DNA from 3 places in the Staphylococcus ratti genome. Region 2 is predicted to be linked to each of the others. Evidence: predicted binding sites of a transcription regulator. Region 2 holds the regulator's gene; each other region holds the start of a gene.
The links. The regulator Rex, encoded in region 2, represses fermentation and respiration genes when NADH is low (regulators of the CRP and FNR family bind a similar motif). The targets are predictions, from matches to a motif close to TTGTGAAATATTTCACAA.
Positions count from the first base shown of each region.

Region 1: pflB (formate C-acetyltransferase) is a predicted target of Rex. The motif match lies at 3,115-3,132, and genes of this name have one in related genera.
Region 3: LN051_RS01965 (nitrate/nitrite transporter) is a predicted target of Rex. The motif match lies at 3,800-3,817, and genes of this name have one in related genera.

Region 1 covers NZ_CP086654.1:424,300-431,510, forward strand. The annotation lists gene pflA (pyruvate formate-lyase-activating protein) at 37-801, opposite strand; gene pflB (formate C-acetyltransferase) at 852-3,101, opposite strand; gene opp4A (oligopeptide ABC transporter substrate-binding protein) at 3,759-5,480, shown strand; gene LN051_RS01820 (ABC transporter ATP-binding protein) at 5,654-6,664, shown strand; gene LN051_RS01825 (ABC transporter ATP-binding protein) at 6,657-7,211, shown strand, end outside.
Region 2 covers NZ_CP086654.1:767,403-774,613, forward strand. The annotation lists gene LN051_RS03555 (MutS-related protein) at 1-820, opposite strand, end outside; gene LN051_RS03560 (ABC-F family ATP-binding cassette domain-containing protein) at 1,158-3,098, opposite strand; gene LN051_RS03565 (redox-sensing transcriptional repressor Rex) at 3,382-4,029, shown strand; gene LN051_RS03570 (YeeE/YedE family protein) at 4,254-5,336, shown strand; gene LN051_RS03575 (sulfurtransferase TusA family protein) at 5,358-5,582, shown strand; gene LN051_RS03580 (sucrose-6-phosphate hydrolase) at 5,801-7,211, shown strand, end outside.
Region 3 covers NZ_CP086654.1:458,410-465,620, reverse strand. The annotation lists gene LN051_RS01975 (DUF3139 domain-containing protein) at 315-671, opposite strand; gene LN051_RS01970 (M20/M25/M40 family metallo-hydrolase) at 866-2,467, shown strand; gene LN051_RS01965 (nitrate/nitrite transporter) at 2,542-3,702, opposite strand; gene nreC (nitrate respiration regulation response regulator NreC) at 4,013-4,663, opposite strand; gene LN051_RS01955 (sensor histidine kinase) at 4,666-5,724, opposite strand; gene nreA (nitrate respiration regulation accessory nitrate sensor NreA) at 5,724-6,185, opposite strand; gene narI (respiratory nitrate reductase subunit gamma) at 6,206-6,883, opposite strand; gene narJ (nitrate reductase molybdenum cofactor assembly chaperone) at 6,876-7,211, opposite strand, start outside.

The sequences.
Region 1 (7,211 bases), 340 kb from region 2:
GAATCCTAGTTAATGTTTTGGTATGAGACCAAGAAATCAATGAACCAACGATTTCTGTTTGGCTCTTCCTTTGAACTGAATAAGATCATAGGCTTTTTGAACGTCTTCATCTGAAGGAGGCTCAACAGATGAAAGCTGATAAGGTACGCCGAGTGCTTGCCATTTGTGTACACCAAGTTCGTGGTAAGGTAGTATTTCAAACTTTTCGACGTTATCAAGTGAATTAATAAATTCACCAAGTGTACGCAAGTCTTCGGGGGCGTCTGTCAGACCTGGTACGAGCACATGACGTATCCAAATCGGTTGTTTTTTCTCATTCAAATATTGAATGTATTTCAATATTGCTTCATTAGACTTTCCAGTTAAATGCCGGTGCTTCTCATCATTGATATGTTTAATATCAACCATGAATAAATCAGTATGTTGGCGTAACAATTCAAAGTGTTTTTTAAATGCTTCTGTCTCATTGGCACACCCTAAGGAAGTGTCTATACACGTGTGAATACCATGAGCATGGCATTGCTTAAACAATTCTGTTATAAACGGCATTTGAAGTAGGGGTTCTCCACCGCTTACCGTTACACCACCACCGGAACTTTGAAAGTAGGGTAGATAAGGCGTGATCTCATGAATCAGTTCATCTGCTGATGCTTTTCTTGAGGGAGTGTTCACTTTCCACGTATCTGGATTATGACAATATAAGCAGCGCAGCAAACAGCCTTGTAAGAATAGGATATATCGCAGGCCGGGACCATCGACCGTTCCTAAGCTTTCTACTGAATGAATATGACCTTGTATCATTGTTATCTCCCCATCTTTTCAAAATCGTTAAGTGACTTTAGTAATTTTTTTTACATAGACTCGTGGAATGTTCTTGAAATGACATCAAGTTGTTGTTCACGTGTCAGTTTAATAAAGTTAACCGCATAACCTGAAACACGTACCGTTAATTGAGGATACTCCTCAGGGTGTTCCATTGCATCAAGTAATGTTTCTCGATTAAAGACATTAATATTTAAGTGATGTCCATGTTGCATCGCATAACCATCTAAAATGCTAACTAAGTTTTGTTGTTGTGTGTCGTCTTCTTTACCAAGTGATTTAGGTACAATGCTGAATGTGTTTGAAATACCATCTTTACAGCAATCGTATGGTAATTTTGCAACAGATGATAATGAAGCTAATGCACCGTGTTCGTCACGTCCATGCATTGGGTTAGCGCCTGGTGCAAAAGGTTCTCCGGCTTTACGGCCATCAGGCGTATTACCTGTCTTTTTACCATAAACAACATTAGAAGTAATCGTAAGCACACTCATTGTATGTTCAGAATCACGGTATGTTTTGTGTTTACGTAATTTTTTCATAAAGCTTTCTACAAGTTGTACTGCAATATCATCTACACGAGCATCATTGTTACCGTATTTAGGGTATTCTCCACTTGTTTCAAAGTCGACAACTAATCCATTTTCATCGCGAATCGTACGTACAGTACCGTATTTAATCGCTGATAATGAATCTGCCGCAACAGAAAGACCAGCAATACCAGTTGCCATTGTGCGGTGAACATCTGTATCATGTAATGCCATTTCGATACGTTCGTAACTGTATTTGTCATGCATGTAATGAATAACGTTAAGTGAATTGATATATACGCCAGCTAACCATTCCATCATTGCATCAAAACGTGCATAAACAGTGTCGTAATCTAAAATTTCATCTTCAATTGCTTTGAAGTTTGGTGCGACTTGTACGCCTGACTTTTCATCTTTACCACCGTTAATAGCATAAAGTAAAGTTTTAGCAAGGTTAGCACGTGCACCGAAGAATTGCATTTGTTTACCAATTCTCATTGCAGAAACACAACATGCGATACCATAGTCATCCCCATAGCTTTCGCGCATCAGATCATCATTTTCGTATTGAATCGAACTTGTTTTAATACTCATTTTAGTACAATATTTTTTAAAGTTTTCTGGTAAACGTGTAGACCAAAGTACTGTTAAGTTAGGCTCAGGTGCAGGTCCAAGGTTATCTAATGAGTGTAAGAAACGGAAAGAGTTTTTCGTTACCATTGCTCTACCGTCTAAACCAACGCCACCGATAGATTCAGTTACCCAAGTTGGATCTCCAGAGAACAATTCATTGTAGTCTGGTGTACGTGCGAATTTAACAAGGCGTAACTTCATGATGAAGTGGTCGATAATTTCTTGTACTTCTGACTCTGTAATTGTGCCATTGTCTAAATCACGTTGTGCATAAATGTCTAGGAAAGTAGATGTACGTCCAAGACTCATAGCTGCACCATTTTGTTCTTTAATTGCAGCCAGGTATGCAAGGTAAAGCCATTGAACAGCTTCTTTAAAGTTTTCTGCTGGGCGACTCAAATCAAATCCGTAAGTTTCACCTAATTGTTTGAGTTCTTTTAATGAACGGTATTGCTCAGATAATTCTTCACGTAAACGAATAATATCTTCTGACATCGTTGTAGAAAGGTTTTCGAAATCTTTTTGTTTTTCAGCCATTAAAAAGTCTACACCGTATAAAGCGACACGGCGATAGTCACCAATAATACGACCACGACCGTATGCGTCAGGTAAACCTGTAATAATCCCTGCTTTACGACAAGCTAACATTTCTTTTGAATAGGCATCAAAAACCCCTTGGTTATGAGTCTTACGATAATCTGTGAAAATACGTTCTGTTTCTTTATCTAACTCATAGCCATATGCTTCACATGCAGCTTTAGCCATGCGAATACCGCCAAAAGGTTGCATGGAACGTTTAAAAGGTTTTTCAGTTTGAACGCCTACAATCTTTTCAAGTGTTTCGTTTAAATAACCTGCGTCATGAGAGGTAATACTAGATGGGATTTTCGTGTCCATATCCCACATACCACCGCGTTCACGCTCTTCTTTAGAAAGGGCCATGACTTGATCCCAGAGTTGTAATGTAGCGTCTGTTGGACCTTCTAAAAACGAATCATCTCCCGTATATCCAGTGAAGTTTAATTGAATAAAATCACGGACATCAACGCGATGTGACCAAAGTCCAGTTTTAAAGTCTTTCCAAGCATTTTGTTGTGTTTTAGCTTCATGAATCATGCTCAAACCTCCATTGTTCATCATTTCACAATCAGTATACCAACTCATGTGAAAAATATCACGTTTAAATTGAAAGCGTTTGCGCATTGTCATTATTTGTATATATTTTGTATATAAAACTGCCACAAATATTTTAAAAAATAAAATTGGTGTTTTCGCATAGAGAGAATACTATATTAAGAAAAAATAGCTGTGAAAAATGTCGTGTGAAGCGTTGCAGATATTATTTAAAGAGGATGTATATAAAGAGGTAAGCATTTTAGAGAAAAATGAAAAGAAACGATTTCTATTATTAAATGAAGTTAAAACATAAATTAAAGCAATTTGTCTTTTTGAGAAGGACAAAATGACATAGTATATGTTTATAAATAGCTATTTTACATTATTTTAAACTCTATTTGAATTATCTATTTTTATGATGGATATGACCGTCTAAAAACAACAAGTATAAAAAATTTTAATCCGGTTTCTTTAATGCGTTAAACAACTTTAAATCCCTTGATATGAGTGGGTTAGATATATGTTGAAGCATATTAATAAATGACTATTATTCCTAATGAATTATGCCCTACCACGCATATTGTTATTGACAAAATTGTCTGACAAATACAATAATTAAACTTAACACTACTTACTATGAATGAAGGGGGAACGCGAATGAAAGCGAAGTGGAATTTTTTAATCGTGCTTATAGCATGTGTTGCGCTAGTGTTAAGTGCATGTGGTAAAGGGGATACAGGGGCATCTGGAGAGAAGAAAAGTAAAACTGAAACGAGTGACGCGAAAGGTGGCACACTAAATGTAGGGATTGCCGAACCACCCGAGGGGAATTTTCAATCCATTTTTGCAGGTTCTACAGGTGACTCAAGTGTGATTTCATACTTTAATGACGGTCTCGTAGATTATGATGATGAATTGAACATTAAGCCGGAGATTTTATCGTGGGAGCAAAAAAAAGGTGACGACCTTACATATACATTTAAGGTGAAAAAAGATATTAAATGGCAAGATGGCAATGATTTTACGATTAACGACTGGATTTTCACGTTAGAAACGTTAGCAGACCCTGATTATGACGGACCGCGTTATAACGGTGTTGAAGTGATTGAAGGAGCGGAAGCTAAGCGTAAAGGCCAAGCAGACAATGTGTCAGGAATCAAAAAAATTGATGACTATACAGCAGAAATTAAATTTAAAGAGCATAAAGCGAATAATTTATTAGAAATTTGGACAGGGGCACCATTAAGCGAAAAGATTTTCAAAAACATCCCAGTGAAAGATATGGCTAAATCACCAGAAGTACGTAAAACACCTATTGGTATTGGGCCATACAAAGTTAAAAAGATTGTGGATGGTGAATCCGTTGAATTAGAGAAATTTAAAGATTATTGGCAAGGAGAGCCAAATCTAGATAAAGTGAATCTTCGTGTAATTGAACAAACATCTATGACACAAGCATTAGAAAATGGCGAGATTGATATGGCAAGTATTACACCACCGATTGCTAAAGAAATTAAAGATAATGGTTCTGAAGGTGTTCAGTTACTTGAATCGCCATCGACAGCTTATGCGATTATCGGCTTTGTTTTAAACGATTACGATAAAAAAGCTCAAACTATAGGTAAAGAACGTCCGAAATATCAAAATAAAAAATTGCGTCAAGCAATGGCACATGCGATTAATCGAAAAGAGTGGATTGATGCCTTTTATTATGGTTACGGTAAACCATTAAATGGTTTAATCCCATCGGCACATTGGAGTGGTGCAAAAGAAGGGGATGTTCCTGAGTATCCATATGACGTTGACAAAGCGAAAAAGCTTTTAGATGAAGCAGGCTACAAAGATAAAGACGGCGATGGCTGGCGTGAAGATCCGAAAGGTAAACCATTTGTAGTGAACTTAAAACATTATGCAGGGTCAAATCCAACATTTGAACCAAGAACGGCGGCTATTAAAGGGTATTGGGAAAAAGTAGGCTTAAAAACAAAAACAGAAATGGTTGAATTTGGCAAATTCGGACAAGATTTAGAAAATGCTTCAGATGACATGGAAGCGTATTTTAGAACTTGGGTCCAAGGTGCTGACCCAGATCCGTCAGGTTTATATAAATCCACAGCACTATGGAATGAATCTCGATACAACAATCCTAAATCTGACAAACTCTTAAAAGAAGCATTAGATACAAAAGTTGTTGGAGACGATCAGGATAAGCGTAAAGCTAAGTATTTAGAATGGCAAAAAATAATGGCTGAAGACGTTCCAGTTATTCCGATTACAGAATTAGAAGATGTAACAGCTGTGAGTGACAAAGTGAAAAACTTTGAAGTATCAATTAAAGGTACGAATCCGATTTATGAGTGGACAGTTGAAAAAGATTAAGAAATAACAAGTATGCAACGGGGCAAGGACATCATCATGTTCTCGCCCCTAAATCATACAATTGGGCATAAAAGTAGTAGTTCAAATGCACGTTATGAGTTACATCCGATTCGTATAGGCGAATTAATAGCAAAACGCAATACTATTTAAAACTTGAATAAGGGGGGCTAATGATGACAGAACAGCATCTATTAGAAGTTAAAAATTTAAGTACAGGTTTTGATATTAATGGTAAAAATTATAATGCAATTTCTAAAATCAGCCTTACGTTAGATAGTGGAGAAGTGATGGGCATTGTAGGTGAATCAGGCTCTGGTAAGTCCGTACTAAGCATGTCTATTCTTCGTTTACTACCTGATAAAATTGGTTCAATTAATGAAGGGGAAGTGCGATACAAAGGTAAGCGTATCGATAATCTACCGATGGCTCAACTTAATAAGATTCGTGGGAATGAGCTTGCGATGATCTTCCAAGAGCCGATGACTTCTTTAAACCCTGTATTTACGATAGGCAATCAGTTGGTTGAAATGATGATTCTACATTTGAAAATGACTCAAAAAGAAGCATATGCACGTGCTATAGATTTATTAAGACAAGTAGGTATTCCGAGGGCGGATAAAGTGATTAATGAATACCCACACCAACTTTCTGGAGGGATGAGACAGCGTGTAATGATTGCGATGGCGATTTCGTGTTCACCTGAATTGCTTATTGCTGATGAACCAACCACAGCATTAGATGTTACCGTACAAGCACAGATATTAGACTTATTGAAAAAAATCCAAAATGAAACGAATATGGGCATTATTTTTATTTCTCATGATTTAGGGGTGATTTCTGAAATTTGTGATACGGTGGCGGTAATGTACGCCGGAGAAATTGTTGAACGCGCGTCAGTAGTAGATATTTTTAAACACCCTAAACATCCTTACACTAAATTATTGCTAAAGGCGATTCCGCGCTTAGATCAAAAACAAGATAGATTGGAAACTATTAAAGGATCAGTGCCAGGATTAGATGAGCTACCTGAAGTGGGATGTAGTTTTGCGAATCGTTGTCCATATGTGATGACGTCTTGTACTGAAGTGAATTTGAAAACAAATACGCTCAATGAAACGCACAAAGTGGTCTGTCATTTATATGATGAAGCAGTAATGCGTAAGGAGGGGAAACTGAATGTCTAATGAACACGTATTAGAAGTAAAAAATCTAAAGCAATATTATCCGATTAAAGGTGGTATTTTCCAACGTAAAATTGGTGAAGTGAAAGCGGTAGATGGCATTTCATTTACTGTGAAGAAGGGGCAAACTGTTGGACTAGTAGGTGAATCCGGATGTGGAAAATCATCAGCTGGGCGTACAATTTTACGTTTGCAAAATGTCACATCTGGTGAAATTCATTTTTGTGGTAAAGACATTACAAAAATGAAAGGGAAAGCATTACGTGAAGCACGTAAAGGGTTCCAAATGGTCTTTCAAGATCCTTATGCTTCCCTAAATCCAATGCAAATGGTAGGAGATATCGTCGGAGAACCGATACGCAATTATTATAAAAAATCGCAGAAAGAGATTGAAGATGAAGTCAAAGAATTACTGCAACGTGTCGGATTGAATGTGCAAGCGTATTACAAATATGCGCATGAGTTTTCGGGAGGACAACGCCAACGTGTAGGGATTGCACGTGCATTGGCGCTTAAACCGAAACTCATAATCGCTGATGAACCGGTCAGT
Region 2 (7,211 bases):
GATGAATATCTATCAAGAAAGTATATTTAACCATTAACACGAAATAACCTGGCAATGTAGTTACTTTTAAAAGTAAAAAACGCCAACGATTAACGTGATTGAGCGCGCTTAAATCAGATTTAAAAGAGAAAGATAAAGGTAGTTTTTTTAATTCTTTTAAAGTATAGATGACACGTCCAGTAAAAAATAGACTGTCTATATCTCTCTCAACATAATGTTTAAACCTTAGACTTACTACATAATTAAGCAGTAAAGAAAAAAGGAACGCAAAAATACCGATTGGGACATGAAAAAACATTATGCCAATACTTAATAAAGGCAACAAAGAAAATAAGTAATAAATGGAATGGAAGCGGTGTTGATAGTGCGACCAATCGTACTTAGGATAGATTTGTTTGCCAAGTTTCGCAAGTAATGTCACCAATCTATGATGTAAAGTCTCATCGTGCTTGATTTCTTCCCATAATGAAAAATGCGTTAAGGAAGATTGTAATCTTAATACATGATATAAGTGATTTTCTCCAATTGAAGTATATGTATAGTTCAAGGAATGAAAAACATGGTTCATATTTAAGTCAGACCAAGTTTTATCATCTATCCAACGCGAGGTATTTTGCTTTTTAGTAGTCAAAACTTCAAACACTTTAAAATAAGTATCATAAAATGCATACGGTCGTTCAATATCATCGTAGATATCTTTATGTTTTAAATGTTGTTTGATAGATTTACGAAATTGATAACGTTGACGAATTTCAGTTATAAGCATCACCGTCAATATAGCGATAATTAATAAAATAAAGAAATAAAAATCTGGAGACATGTTCACACTCCTTCAAATAATTAAAATGAATAAATTATATATATATTACGAATAGATTATATCATAATGGTTAAGTATAACAAATTTGGAAAAGTCAATAGGGAACATGCGTGCTTATACACAGTTTGTTAACAACATGTGTATAAGTAGGAGGATTTTTACGATGGTTTTGTGTGTAACTTGTGTATAAAAGAGTGCGCATCATTACTAAAAAATGTGGATATTGTGGATAGGTGTGTGGACAGTTGAAATTTAAAGCTATGTAGGAAGGGACAATTGTCTATAATTTGTGAAAATAAAACCATCCAGAGTGACAAAATACACTCTGGATGATGTGTTAATTTTCATATGCGCTTAACATAAGTTGTAATTCTTCCCATTTCTGCATCGTTTGTTCTAGATTTTGTTCGGTCGTAAGTCTTACATTTGCCAAACGTGCCGTTTCTTCATAGTCATTAAGCGTATTTTCGGAAGCCATTTCATTGTCGATATGTTCGATTTCACTTTCATAAGTTTCGATTAATGCTTCGTATTCTTCAATTTGTCGTTCGATTTTTCGTTTTTCATTTCTTAAAGCTTTTTGATCTTGATAATCATTGGTCGTAGATAGGGTGGAAGATTCTGAGTGGCTTTGATTTTGAGCGTCGTGTTCAGTCAAAGCACGTTGCTGCGCTGTTTTTTCAAGGTAATACGTATAATCACCTTGAATAAACTGACCGCCGTCCACATCTAAATCAAAAATTTTATTAGCTAAAGCATCGATAAAATAGCGATCATGAGAGACGAAAATTAATGTCCCTTTGAACTGTTGTAAAGCATGTTCTAGCATTTCTTTTGAGTCAATGTCTAAATGATTTGTAGGTTCATCTAGAATAAGGACGTTATTTTTTTCTAACATGAGTAGCGCAAGTTGTAGTCTTGCTTTTTCTCCCCCAGATAAATCGCTAATCATCTTTTTGACCTCTTCTTGTGTAAATAGAAAGCGGCCTAAAACAGCTCGAATATCTTTTTCTTGCATATGACGATACTGATTCCAAACAAAGTCTAAAATGGAGTTGTTTGATGTAAATTCAGCTTGTTTTTGATCATAATAACCTACTTTTAAATTAGAACCATGGCTAATATGGCCTGATAAGGCAGGTAGTTGCATAGCTAACGTTTTTATAAATGTAGACTTCCCGATACCGTTCGGTCCGATAACGCCGATGCGGTCACCTTTTGAAATTTCTAATGAAATCGGTTGCGTAATTGGTGTAGTATAACCAATTTCTAAATTTTGAACATGCATGACATCATTACCAGTATTACGCTCGAAATCAAATTGAATATTAGCACTTTTAGCATCTAACATTGGCTTTTCAATACGTTCCATTTTTTCTAATATTTTACGTCGGCTTTTAGCCATACCACTCGTTGATGCACGAGTAATATTTTTTTCTACAAAAGTTTCAAGGCGTTTCATTTCACTTTGTTGACGTTCATATTCAGCCATACGTTTTTCATAATATTGATCACGAAGTTGAACATATTTGGCATAGTTCCCTTTATAATGTTTTACTTCACCTAGCGCAACATCATACACTTGAGTAACAATTTTATCTAGGAAGTAGCGATCGTGAGAAATAATAATAATTGCGCCACTAAAAAACTTCAAATAATCTTCAAGCCATTCTGTCGTTTCCATATCAAGGTGGTTTGTAGGTTCATCTAAGAGAAGTAAATCAGGCTCGCTTAATAGCATTTGTGCAAGTGATAAGCGTGTTTTTTGGCCACCACTGAAATCATTAATGGCTCTATCATAGTCTGCTTCAGTAAAATTCAAGCCGTTAAGTACTGTTTTTATTTTACTTTCATATTGATAGCCTTCCATTTGTTCAAACTGATTAGATAACGATTCATAGTTATTTAAATGCTTTTGATATTCTAAAGTCTCATAGTGGTCAGCATGTTGACTTAACCAATCTGTTTCTTGTTGCATCCTTTGTGCAATTGCCTCAACTTCTTTGAAAGGTTTAGCCATTTCTTCAAAAACTGTGTTATCTGTATCTAGTGTCATTTGTTGCGTTAAATAGCCTAATTTTAGACCTTTAACTTTTGAAATATGACCGCTATCATAGCCCTCAACCCCCGCAATAATCTTCATTAAGGTTGATTTTCCAGCTCCATTTCGACCTACAATGCCAATACGTTCTCCCGTTTGTATTTCGAAATTGACATGATCAAAAATCTCCTCACCATCAAATGATTTTGAGATTTGACTTAGTTGCATTAATATCATGTTCAGACTCCTTTCATTCTATTTTATTGTACAATAAAGTAGAGGGGCATCAAATAGATTAAGTTCCTTTAAATGACGAATTCAGGTATAATTATTATGGAATAAAAGTTGGTGAAATTTATAACAAAACAATAGATTAAGTCAAAATGGTATTATAATTAGCATAACTTCATTAAGTAGCCTAGCATCCATGACCTAATTGTAATATGAAAATAGGTTTCCATGACCTAATTGACTTGAAGTGATACACTTTATTAGGTGTCTAGAATATGGAGGATTGGAAATGACTAGAGAAATAAATAAAATACCGCGCGCAACACTAAAACGATTACCACTTTACTATCGATTTGTGAATGGCCTTAAAGCTAAAGGGGCGTCACGAGTGAACTCAAAAGAAATCAGTGAAGGTTTAAGTATTGATTCTGCGACGATTCGTCGAGATTTTTCTTACTTTGGCGAATTAGGTAAAAAAGGTTATGGTTACAATATCGATAGCTTATTAGAGTTTTTTAAATCTGAACTTAGTGATGCTGATATTATAAAAATAGGTTTAGTAGGGGTCGGACACTTAGGAAAAGCTTTAATTTCGTATAACTTTTCGATTCATGAGGATATGACGATTACAGAAGCATTTGACATCGATCCAGAAGTGATTGGTCAGCAAATTGGAGAAGTTACGGTAAAATCAATAGATGAAATGCGTCAAGTCATTCAAGAACAAGCGCTAGAAGTGATTATTATTGCGACGCCAGTCAAAGTCGCACAAAATGTTACGGATCAACTTGTAGAAGCGGGGGTCAAAGGAATTTTAAACTTCACAGCTTCACCTGTACACGTTCCTAATGATGTTCAAGTACACCAAATTGATTTAGGTGTCGAACTTCAATCGTTATTATTCTTTATGAAAAACTACGGTAAATCAAACACATAAATTAAGAGATTAAAATTTAAAATAGGTTTGGATAAGAAAGCTCTGAATGCCATGACTGGTATCTCAGAGCTTTTATGTATGATGAATGTAAGTTTTTTTCTAGTTTCTTTCAAATTTCACTATCGAAAAGTAGGATGATACAAAATTAAATAACATTTGCTCTTGATAATTCAGCTGTTTTTGCTATAATTCTTATCATAATAATCGGAATAGGAGAGAATGTTATGGTATGGACGATATTTAGTGGTCTTATCGTAGGGCTTTTACTAGGATTTGTCATGCAACGGACACGTTTTTGTTTGACGGGCGGTTTCCGTGATATGTATGTACAAAAAAATAATAAAATGTTTTATGCTTTGCTTATCGCAATAGCAATCCAAGCTATTGGGATTTTCGTTTTAAATATGATGGGGCTTATTACCATTGATAATGGGACTTTTCCTATCATTGGCACAATGATAGGTTCATTTATATTTGGCATAGGAATTATATTAGCTGGTGGTTGCGCCACTGGCACATACTATAGAGCAGGTGAAGGGTTGATTGGGAGCTGGATTGCCCTTATTATGTATGGGCTTTTTGCTGCCATTACAAAAAAGGGAGTTTTAGCGCCTTTAATGGAAGGACTAAACAGCAAAACTGTGGCAAATGCCGACATGGCACAATCTACAGGAGTTCCGAGTTGGGTGTTCTTAATTGTGTTGTTAACTGTAACAACAGTTTTAGTCATAAAAACATTGCGCAAACCTAAACCGAAAATTGCAGTTCCTAAATTAAAGCAACGCTATACAGGTGTACGTCACTTTTTATTCGAAAAACGTTTCCATCCGTTTGCAGCTGCAGTTGCTGTTGGCTTAATCGCATTGCTTGCGTGGCCGATGTCAGTATCTACTGGTCGAGATGGGGGACTTGGTATTACAACACCATCATCTAATATTGTCGTATTTTTAACGACAGGGGATGTAAGTGTTGTAGATTGGGGTGTCTTCCTTGTTATTGGTATTTTCTTCGGTTCCTATATTGCTGCTCGAGGATCGAGAGAATTCGCGTGGCGTTTACCAGACAAAAAGACGCTTCGCAATAGCACTATTGGCGGTGCATGTATGGGATTTGGAGCTGCAGTGGCTGGAGGCTGTTCGATTGGCAACGGCTTAGTTGCTACAGCTGCTCTGTCTTGGCAAGGATGGATTGCTCTTGCATTTATGATTTTAGGGACATGGTTTATGAGTTACTTTATTTTTATTCGCCCGATGAAGTTGGCTAAACAGAATCGTACAGCTCAAGCACAAGCAGCAAGCGCTTCATAATGAATTGAAGGAGATGTTAACATGATATATGAACTAGGAACAGTTGGGATGGTTTGTCCATTTCCACTTATTGAGGCACAAAAGAAAATGGAAGAATTAAATGTAGGGGACGCACTTAAAATAGATTTTGATTGCACGCAAGCCACTGAAGCAATTCCTAATTGGGCTGCTGAAAAGGGTTACCCTGTAACAAATTATGAGCAAGTAGGCGATGCTTCTTGGACCATTACGGTTCAGAAAGCTTAACATTAAAAAGCACATCGATTAACTCCTAAAAGTGATAGGAGTTAGTCGATTTTTTTGTAGAAAATTTCTAAAGAAACTCTCACTTTATATGATAAAATAGCATAGAGATTGTATGAGTTAACGTATGACAATATTGAGCATATCGTATAGCTTCATATAAAGGAATACATATTAATTGAGTAGAAGAATAAACGCTTTAAAGGAGGACACGTATTTTAATGGAACAATGGAGTCGTGAGAAACGCTATCAAAAGTTCGAAGACGTGAGTCCAGAAACGATGGCAGAACTCAAAAAGCAAATTGATGTATCGGCGTTTCGTCAAACGTATCATATCCAACCTCAAACGGGGTTATTAAATGATCCGAATGGTTTAATTTATTTTAATGGTCAGTATTTATTATCACATCAATGGTTTCCTTTCGGTGCTGTACATGGATTGAAATATTGGTTCCACTATAAGGGTGAAAATTTAGTGCATTTAAAACCTCAAGGTCCAATTATTAAACCAGATACACCTTATGACAGTCATGGGGTCTATAGCGGGAGTGCATTCGAATTTGAAGGGCAACTTTATTACATGTATACAGCGAATCAACGAACAGCATCATGGCAACGAAAAAGTACACAAATGCTTGCCAAAATAAATGAGCAAGGTGATCTTGAAAAACTTACAACACCTGTCATCGCCATGCCCCCTAAAGGCTATACACAACACTTTAGGGATCCTAAAGTGTTTCAAAAAAATGACCGTTTATACGCTGTAATTGGGGCACAAAGAGAAAATCGAACAGGAACGGTCCTTGTTTATGAAGCCGACCATCCTGAATCAACATGGACATTTAAAGGCGAAATTCAAACAGATTTAAACGCATTTGGCTTTATGTGGGAATGTCCGGATTATTTTCAATTGAATGGTAAAGATGTGTTACTATTTTGTCCTCAAGGTATCGAATCAGAAGAAAATCGATATCAAAATATTTATCAAAGTGGCTATATTATCGGAACGTTAGATTTTGATACATTGCATTTTGAGCATGAATCTTTTGTTGAATTGGATAACGGTTTTGATTTTTATGCGCCCCAAACTTTTTTAGATGAATCAAAAAGACGTGTTTTAATTGGTTGGATGGGACTTCCGGATACGCAATATCCGACAGACAATGAAGGATGGGCACATTGTTTAACATTGCCACGCATTTTGACGTACGAGTCAGGAAAATTAAAACAAAAGCCACATATGGATTTGAGAAAGTTGCGTCACAATAAAGAGACGGCATTAGGCTATGCAAACAAATTTATTAAGCAACTTCATCCTTATGAAGGTGAACGATATGAATTGAATATTGATATTTTGGAAAACGAAGCATCTGCAATTGAGTTTCATCTAAGAGCTTCTAAAAATGAAGCTACAGTAATCCGTTATGAAACAGCAACACGCCGAGTGATTCTTGACCGTTTTGACAGTGGCCAATTGCCATATCCAGTTGAAGATACTGTGCGCATTACAGAGCTATCATCAGATTTAGAACAACTCCGTATTTTTGTAGACACATCAAGTATTGAAATTTTTTGTAATGATGGGGAAAAAGTATTAACATCACGCATTTTTCCAAACCCTCAATCGAACA
Region 3 (7,211 bases), 310 kb from region 2:
TGGTCGATTTCCTAGCGCTTTGGTCCAACTCTGTCCCAACCCTATCTCTAATATAAAATCATTTGATAGTCTACTCAATTAAGTGTGAATTAAACGTTTCTTAAATATTATTAAATCTTCAAGGTACTTATAAATTGATGGCTATTATTTAACCTCTTCTTGTTGTGTATAAGGTTTTCTTTCATAAATTGTGAAACTGAAATCACACCACCGCGCTATAAAAACAATTTAAAAGACCTCAAAATCCATTTTGTCGAATTTTAAGGCCTTTGTGAGGTAACAAATACGCTATTGTTTCCCTATTATTATGTGTATTATTTGAGTTTGTATTCTTCATCAAAGAAGTTATATTTTGCTTTTTTGTCATGTTTCTTTGTTTTAGCATCGAAACCTTGCAAGAAAAAGCCTCGCTTTAAATGGATTGGCTGTGCGATGTAAACATTTTTTTCATCGCCTTTAAAACGCAGTTCTTTATAGAAAATGCCTTTACGTTGATCGTAGTCACTTTTTTCGTCAATAATTTTATCTTTTAAGTTCTTTTCAACTAAATATTGATCAATGAGCTTAAAATTTTGACTTTTTTGATACCCTTTATAGGCAAAGAAGCCAGCAGCGACTAAGACGAATAAAATGACAGCAACTAAAACAAAACCTAAAATTTTCTTTGCCATGCTTTCTCCAACTTTCTGTTCATAGTCATTAAATCTATATTATCATAGATTCTTTTTATGACGCTAATCGAACATAGGAAGTCACATAAATTTCATAAAGCACGTCTAAAAATTAATCGTTGTGCTTCAAAACTGAAAACCCTTACAATTGAAGTTGAATCATTATTATTTCATTTGACAAGGGGGATTTACAAATGAATATGAAATGGCAAACTGCCTCAGATAGAGAAGCACTGCTCAAACAACTTGTAGCACATTCTAGTGTGACACATTCTGCCGGAGAACGAACGTTTCCATATATGATTCGAAATAAGCTTATGACGATAGATTATTTTAAACAACATCCAGGACATGTACAACTCGTAGCCACAAATGATCAACGTCACGCTGTGGTCGCATTTTATAAAGCACCTCAATCTAAAAGTACCATCACACTTATCAGTCATTATGACACAGTAGGTATTGAGGATTATGGACCATTTCAGGACCAAGCGTTCGATATGGATGCCTTAACTGACGCATTCAAAGAAGATAACAGCTACCTTGGGGAAGTCAGTCGAGCCGATTTAGAATCAGGAGACTATTTGTTTGGCCGTGGTGCTATGGATATGAAGCCTGGTCTAATGTTACATATGGCATTGCTTGAGAAAGCTAGTATAGAAAACTGGGATGTCAATTTAATTTTGTTGACGGTACCCGATGAAGAAGTCACGTCAAAAGGCATGCATGCAGCTGTTGAATACGTAAATGAACTTCGAAAGCAACATCAACTTTCAATCCAATTGCACCTTAATAGTGAACCTACTTTCCAACAAGCGCAAGATGACAGCAACCATTACTATTACAGCGGTTCTATTGGTAAAATTATGCCTAGTGTATTAGTGTACGGCCGTGAAACACATGTCGGCACGCCTTCTAATGGCTTAAGTTCGAACTTCTTAATGAGCTATATTCAACAAGAAATAGAATATAGTTTAAATTTCAAAGAAACTTTTGAAGATGAACAAACGCCTATGCCCGTAAGTTTAAAGGTTACGGATATGAAAGATTATTATGATGTACAAACGCCTTTTCGCTCAGTCGCATTGTTCAATCTGTTTTTGTTTAAACGGAATGCGAATGAAGTATTCAAACATTTTAATGAAGCTGTTAAAAGGGCTGTTGAAAAAGGCATGACTCAATACGAAGCGCGTATTCGTGCTGAAGGTATTACATCTAATATAGACATCAATTACATGACTTATGACGAATTGTATGCACATGCTGTAGCGATTCATCAAGCGACAACCGTAAATCAAATGATTGACGATGTTATCGCACACGAATCCGCACCACATCTTCAATGCATTACTATAGTAGATACATTAATGACGCTGTGTCGTGATTTAGGGCCTTCAGTTATTACCTTTTTTACACCGCCTTATTATCCTGCAACAAATACATCATTTAATGCACTGACTGAAGCTATAGGGGAAACGATTCGTGAGACATCAAGCAGTCAATTTGAACGCCATTCAGAGCGTATTCATTATTTTAATGGGATCAGTGATTTAAGCTATGTGGCGCCTTCGCCAAATGGTTCGGGTTTTGAAGCTTTTGAAAATAACACGCCTATTTTTAACCAAACCTATAAAATACCTTTTAAAGCAATCGAAGAAATTCAAGCGCCTTTACTAAATTGTGGCCCAATCGGTAAAGATGCACATAAAGTCATTGAGCGTATTCATAAACAAAGCGCTTTTGTCGAATTGCCTGTAATTTTAGAATCTATCATTCGCAAACATTTTTTAGACTAAACACAAATAACGAGAATGTGACTAAGCATTGGCTGTTCAATTAGCCAATAACCCCGTCTCATTCTCGTTATATATTACACTGTTGCTTTTTCACGTTTTGTTAAATGCATCATTGTTAACAATGCGATTACACCAAAGACACTTAATAAAATAAAAGCAAGGTGACTTGTGCCAGTTATCGCCGCGACAACTGAAATGACTAAAGGTGGGAAAAATCCTCCAAGACCACCCATCATTGACACAATACCATTTGCTACGCCCGCTTCAGTTGTAAAGTAATGAGGGACAAGTTTGAAAATAAGGCCATTACCAATACCTGCGCAAATACTCACTGTAAGACAGCCGACAGTAAACAATACAATATTTTGTGAAATGCCTAATAAAAATGAACCACACACCATAATCGTAAAGAAGATTTTCAACATTGTAACAGCATTAAACTTATCTCCTAACATTCCTCCTACTGGACGTAGAAATGTCGCTAATGCGATAAATACGCCTGTACGAATTCCGGCATCTACTTTATCAATACCAAAGTGTGTCACTAAAAAGTTTGGTAAGAATAATCCAAATGCTACAAAAGCACCAAAAGTAATGAAATACCAGAAACTTAAGTAATACAACTTATAGTTTGCCATCAGTTTGCGAGATTGTTCCACGAGTGGCACTTTAACTTTTGGTTCCTTACTATCGCCTAAAAAGAACATGATAATCGCAAAAGCAGCCATAACAATAAGGTATAAACGAACTGTTGGTTGCCATCCAATGAGTCCTGCGATTGGTGGTGCTAAAAATGCCGATACTGCTGTACCTAAATTCCCCATACCATAAATCCCATTAGCTAGACCGACTTTGTCTTTTGAAAAATATTTTGGAATTGAAGTGACACCTACCGAAAAGATTGCGCCTCCAACACCTAAAAAGAAGCCTGCAAACATTAATGCACTTGGCGATGACGCTTGACTAAGCAGAAAAATTGGAATTAATAATACAATAAAGCTAGTAAAAAATACCCATTTGGCCCCGATAATATTCGTTAAATATCCGAAAGGGACACGCAGTACTGAACCTAAAATCACCGGTATTGCTAAAATAATAGATAACTGTCCACTTGAAATTTTAATATCTTGTGAAATAAACGGCATGAGTGGCGCAATAATACTCCATGCCATAAAACCAGCTACAAGACTAAGCGTTTGTAATCCGAGCTGAAGACTGCCTTTTGACTTATTCATTTTCTTTCACCCTTTTTACAACGTATGAAAATGTTAACTTTTTCTATATCGCTTCATTTTCATACATGTTATAGATTTCAATTTTAGTGTATCTTCTTTGTGAAATTTATAACATAAGGATTTACCCTATACACATAGCGGCGCTTCCCCTAATCCCAACCTTTATTCATGAGGCGTTATCACTAAAAACTTGCGAGATTCAAAAATTCATCCCTTGATCGTTACACCTCGTTATAAACAACAAAAATCAAAAAAGTGGCAAAGCGTGCTCAAATTACAGCATCCCTTTACCACTCATCTTTGATTGATATTAAAAATCTAATAATTTTTTCTTCAATGCGTATTCAACAAGTTCCGGCTTAGATTTCAAATTAAGTTTATCCATAATGCGTGTTTTATGCGCTTCGACCGTTTTGACAGAGACAAATAACTTTTCAGCAATATCTTTATTCCCATATCCTTTAGCGATTAAAGGCAAAATTTCCAATTCGCGTTTGGACAATATTTTAAATGGATCATTTGAAAAAGAAGCATCATCTGAAGATTGAACAAATTCTTTCACTAAAGATGTTGTCATCTTAGGGTCAATAAAAGTCTCCCCTTTATAAACCGTTCGAATCGCCAACAATAATTGCTCATCTGGGGCATTTTTTAAAATATAGCCACTTGCGCCACTACGTAAGACATGAAATAAATACTCTTCATCGTCATACATCGTTAAAATTAAAATTTTCGTTTTAGGAAAACTATCTAAAATTTTACTTGTCGCAATAAGTCCTGATTCCCCAGGTGGCATACTTAAATCCATGATTAAAACATCCGGTTCATATTTCATGACCATTTGGTAAGCTTCAACACCATCTGCCGCAGTGCCTACAACTTCCATATCTTCTTGAAAATTTAAAATCATTGAAAAGCCTGTACGCACAACCGCATGATCATCTGCTATTACGATTTTCAAGCTCAACGCCCCCCAATTTGTTCAAGCGGTACTTCTAATGTAACGATGGTACCTTTCCCTTTTTCCGTTTTAATATCTAGTTTGCCATTTACCAATTCCGCACGTTCATTCATTCCATAAAGTCCTAGACCAGAGCCTTTCGGATGATCTTTCGGGTCAAAGCCATTACCTTGATCTGAAACTTCAGCAAATAAGCGGTTTTTATCTTTTCTAACATTCACATCAATCGCGTCAACATTAGCATATTTCATCGCATTAAATGCTGCCTCTTGCACGACCCGATAAACGACCGTTTCAATTTCACTGTCAAAACGTTGCGTCGACAGGTCAAAATGATAATTTACTACGAGTCCATAATTGTTTTCGAGTTGTTTAAAATAACTTTTAAACGCTGCATCTAATCCTAAATCATCTAGCGAAGAAGGTCGAAGTTCAGACGATAAATTCCTAATATCATCAATAAGCTTCGACATCAATCCTTCAATGTGTTGTGATTGTGCCATCATGCTTTCCATATCTTGTTGATATTTCAATAAACGCATCTCTACATTAACATTAATCAATTCTTGAACGACACCGTCGTGCAATTCTCGAGAAATACGTTTACGTTCATTTTCTTGCGCCGCTATCGTCTTTTGGATCATATGACGTTGATGTAATTTTTCATGGCGCTCGAGTTGTTGCGTGACATTTTGAAGCGTGAAAACTTTAATATCTTGTTTTTCATCAATCATTTGATATGTGGCTATAAAAGGTTCTATTTTGTTGTCACGCGTTTTCATAAAAACTTGGAAAGTAGAATCACCCATGTCATTCGCATGCAAAAAGCAGTTATAACAAGTTTTCAAAGCATGTGCACTAGTAAAGCCTTCACAGCGACCACATATCGTATTAGAAGTGATTTCTTTAATATTGTTATCGTCAGATAAAATTCGTTTTGCGGCGTCATTCATCAATATCACTTCACCATTACGATTAATAAAAAGCATCATTTCAGTCGTATTTTGAAAGTATGACAACAACAAATGGGTTAAGGCTTGCTGGTCTATTTTAGGTTCCATTATAATCTCACCCTATCTTCACTTGTTAGAGAACCAATGCCTTTAATTTTGATAGCGTCATGTGTCCTATTAGGTAGAGGTTTACCATTCCTCTGTCCAAATAACAAGACCCCTTTGACACGGTGATGATGCCAAAGTGGGATTGCTACGAGTGCGGTTAATTGCTCACTCATGAGTATCGGAAAATTAAATATTGATTGTTGTATCTCTTCTTGATTTGTATCTGCAATCGTCATCGATTTTCCTGTTTTCATCACTGTTCCAGCAATGCCACGTCCATTGCGAAGAACGATGCGTTGGTACCGATTATTCAAATTACCTGACACGTAACGCCATTTGATTTTCATATCCATATGATCTTCAGTAGGTAATGCAATGCCTGCAAAGTCAAAATCATAACGCATACGTAATGCGTCTAATTCAGATTGATAATCATGCTTAGAAAAATCAATTGGGCTCACGGTCATCACTCCATCTCTATTTATACTTTGTGTTTACGGTAAATAATATAACTTCTGTTCACATAGGATAATGGAATACTCCAAACATGCACAAGTCTCGTAAATGGCCACAACGCCATGATTGAAAAGCCTAACAATACGTGTAATTTAAAAGCAATTGGAACAGTTGTCATTAAATTAGCATCCGGGCTCAATGTCAATAAACCTCTAAACCAAATCGAAATTGTTTGACGATAATCAAAATCAGGTGTTGTTGCATTTACTACAAGAGTTGCATATAGACCAGCAAATACAATAACGAGCAACAAAATGTTTACTAAAATATCAGAAGCTGAACTTAGACGGCGCACATTGGCTTTTGTAACACGTCTAGCTGTTAATAAGAACATACCGATGAGTGTTATTATACCAAAAATACTACCAATATACACGGCGCCGATATGATAGATATGATTGTTTATACCTATTGCTTCTAACCAATGCGCTGGTATTAACAGACCTACAACATGACCTACAAACACAGGAATAATACCTAAATGAAAGCAAAGACTTCCCCATTTAAGATGCTTTTTTTCTATAAACTCACTTGATTTTGCAGTCCATGAAAATTGATCGAATCGGTAACGTACGATATGACCAATGATAAAAATTGCAAGACAAAGATACGGGAATATGACCCATAAAAATTGATTAAACATGTTGTCTCACCTCATTATCTTGTAAGATACAGCGTTTTAACGTTTCACGTAATCCGCGTATTAAATGACTATAAGGATTTCCTTTTTCTTCAAGATATTTCATCATCGGATAAGTGCCATCTTCAATAATCATAATAAGCAATTGTAGATTTTCTTGTATACGACTATCCCCGTCAATAGGTGCTGCGTATAAAAATTCAAGCATTAATGGTAAATAATCCGACAGCTCAGAAGCAGGCATCTCCAAGCCAAACATTTCATATAACACTTTCAACTTTGCGAGCATCTGCCCTCTTTCTTTTTGCGTATCAAATTGATTAAAAGTCAT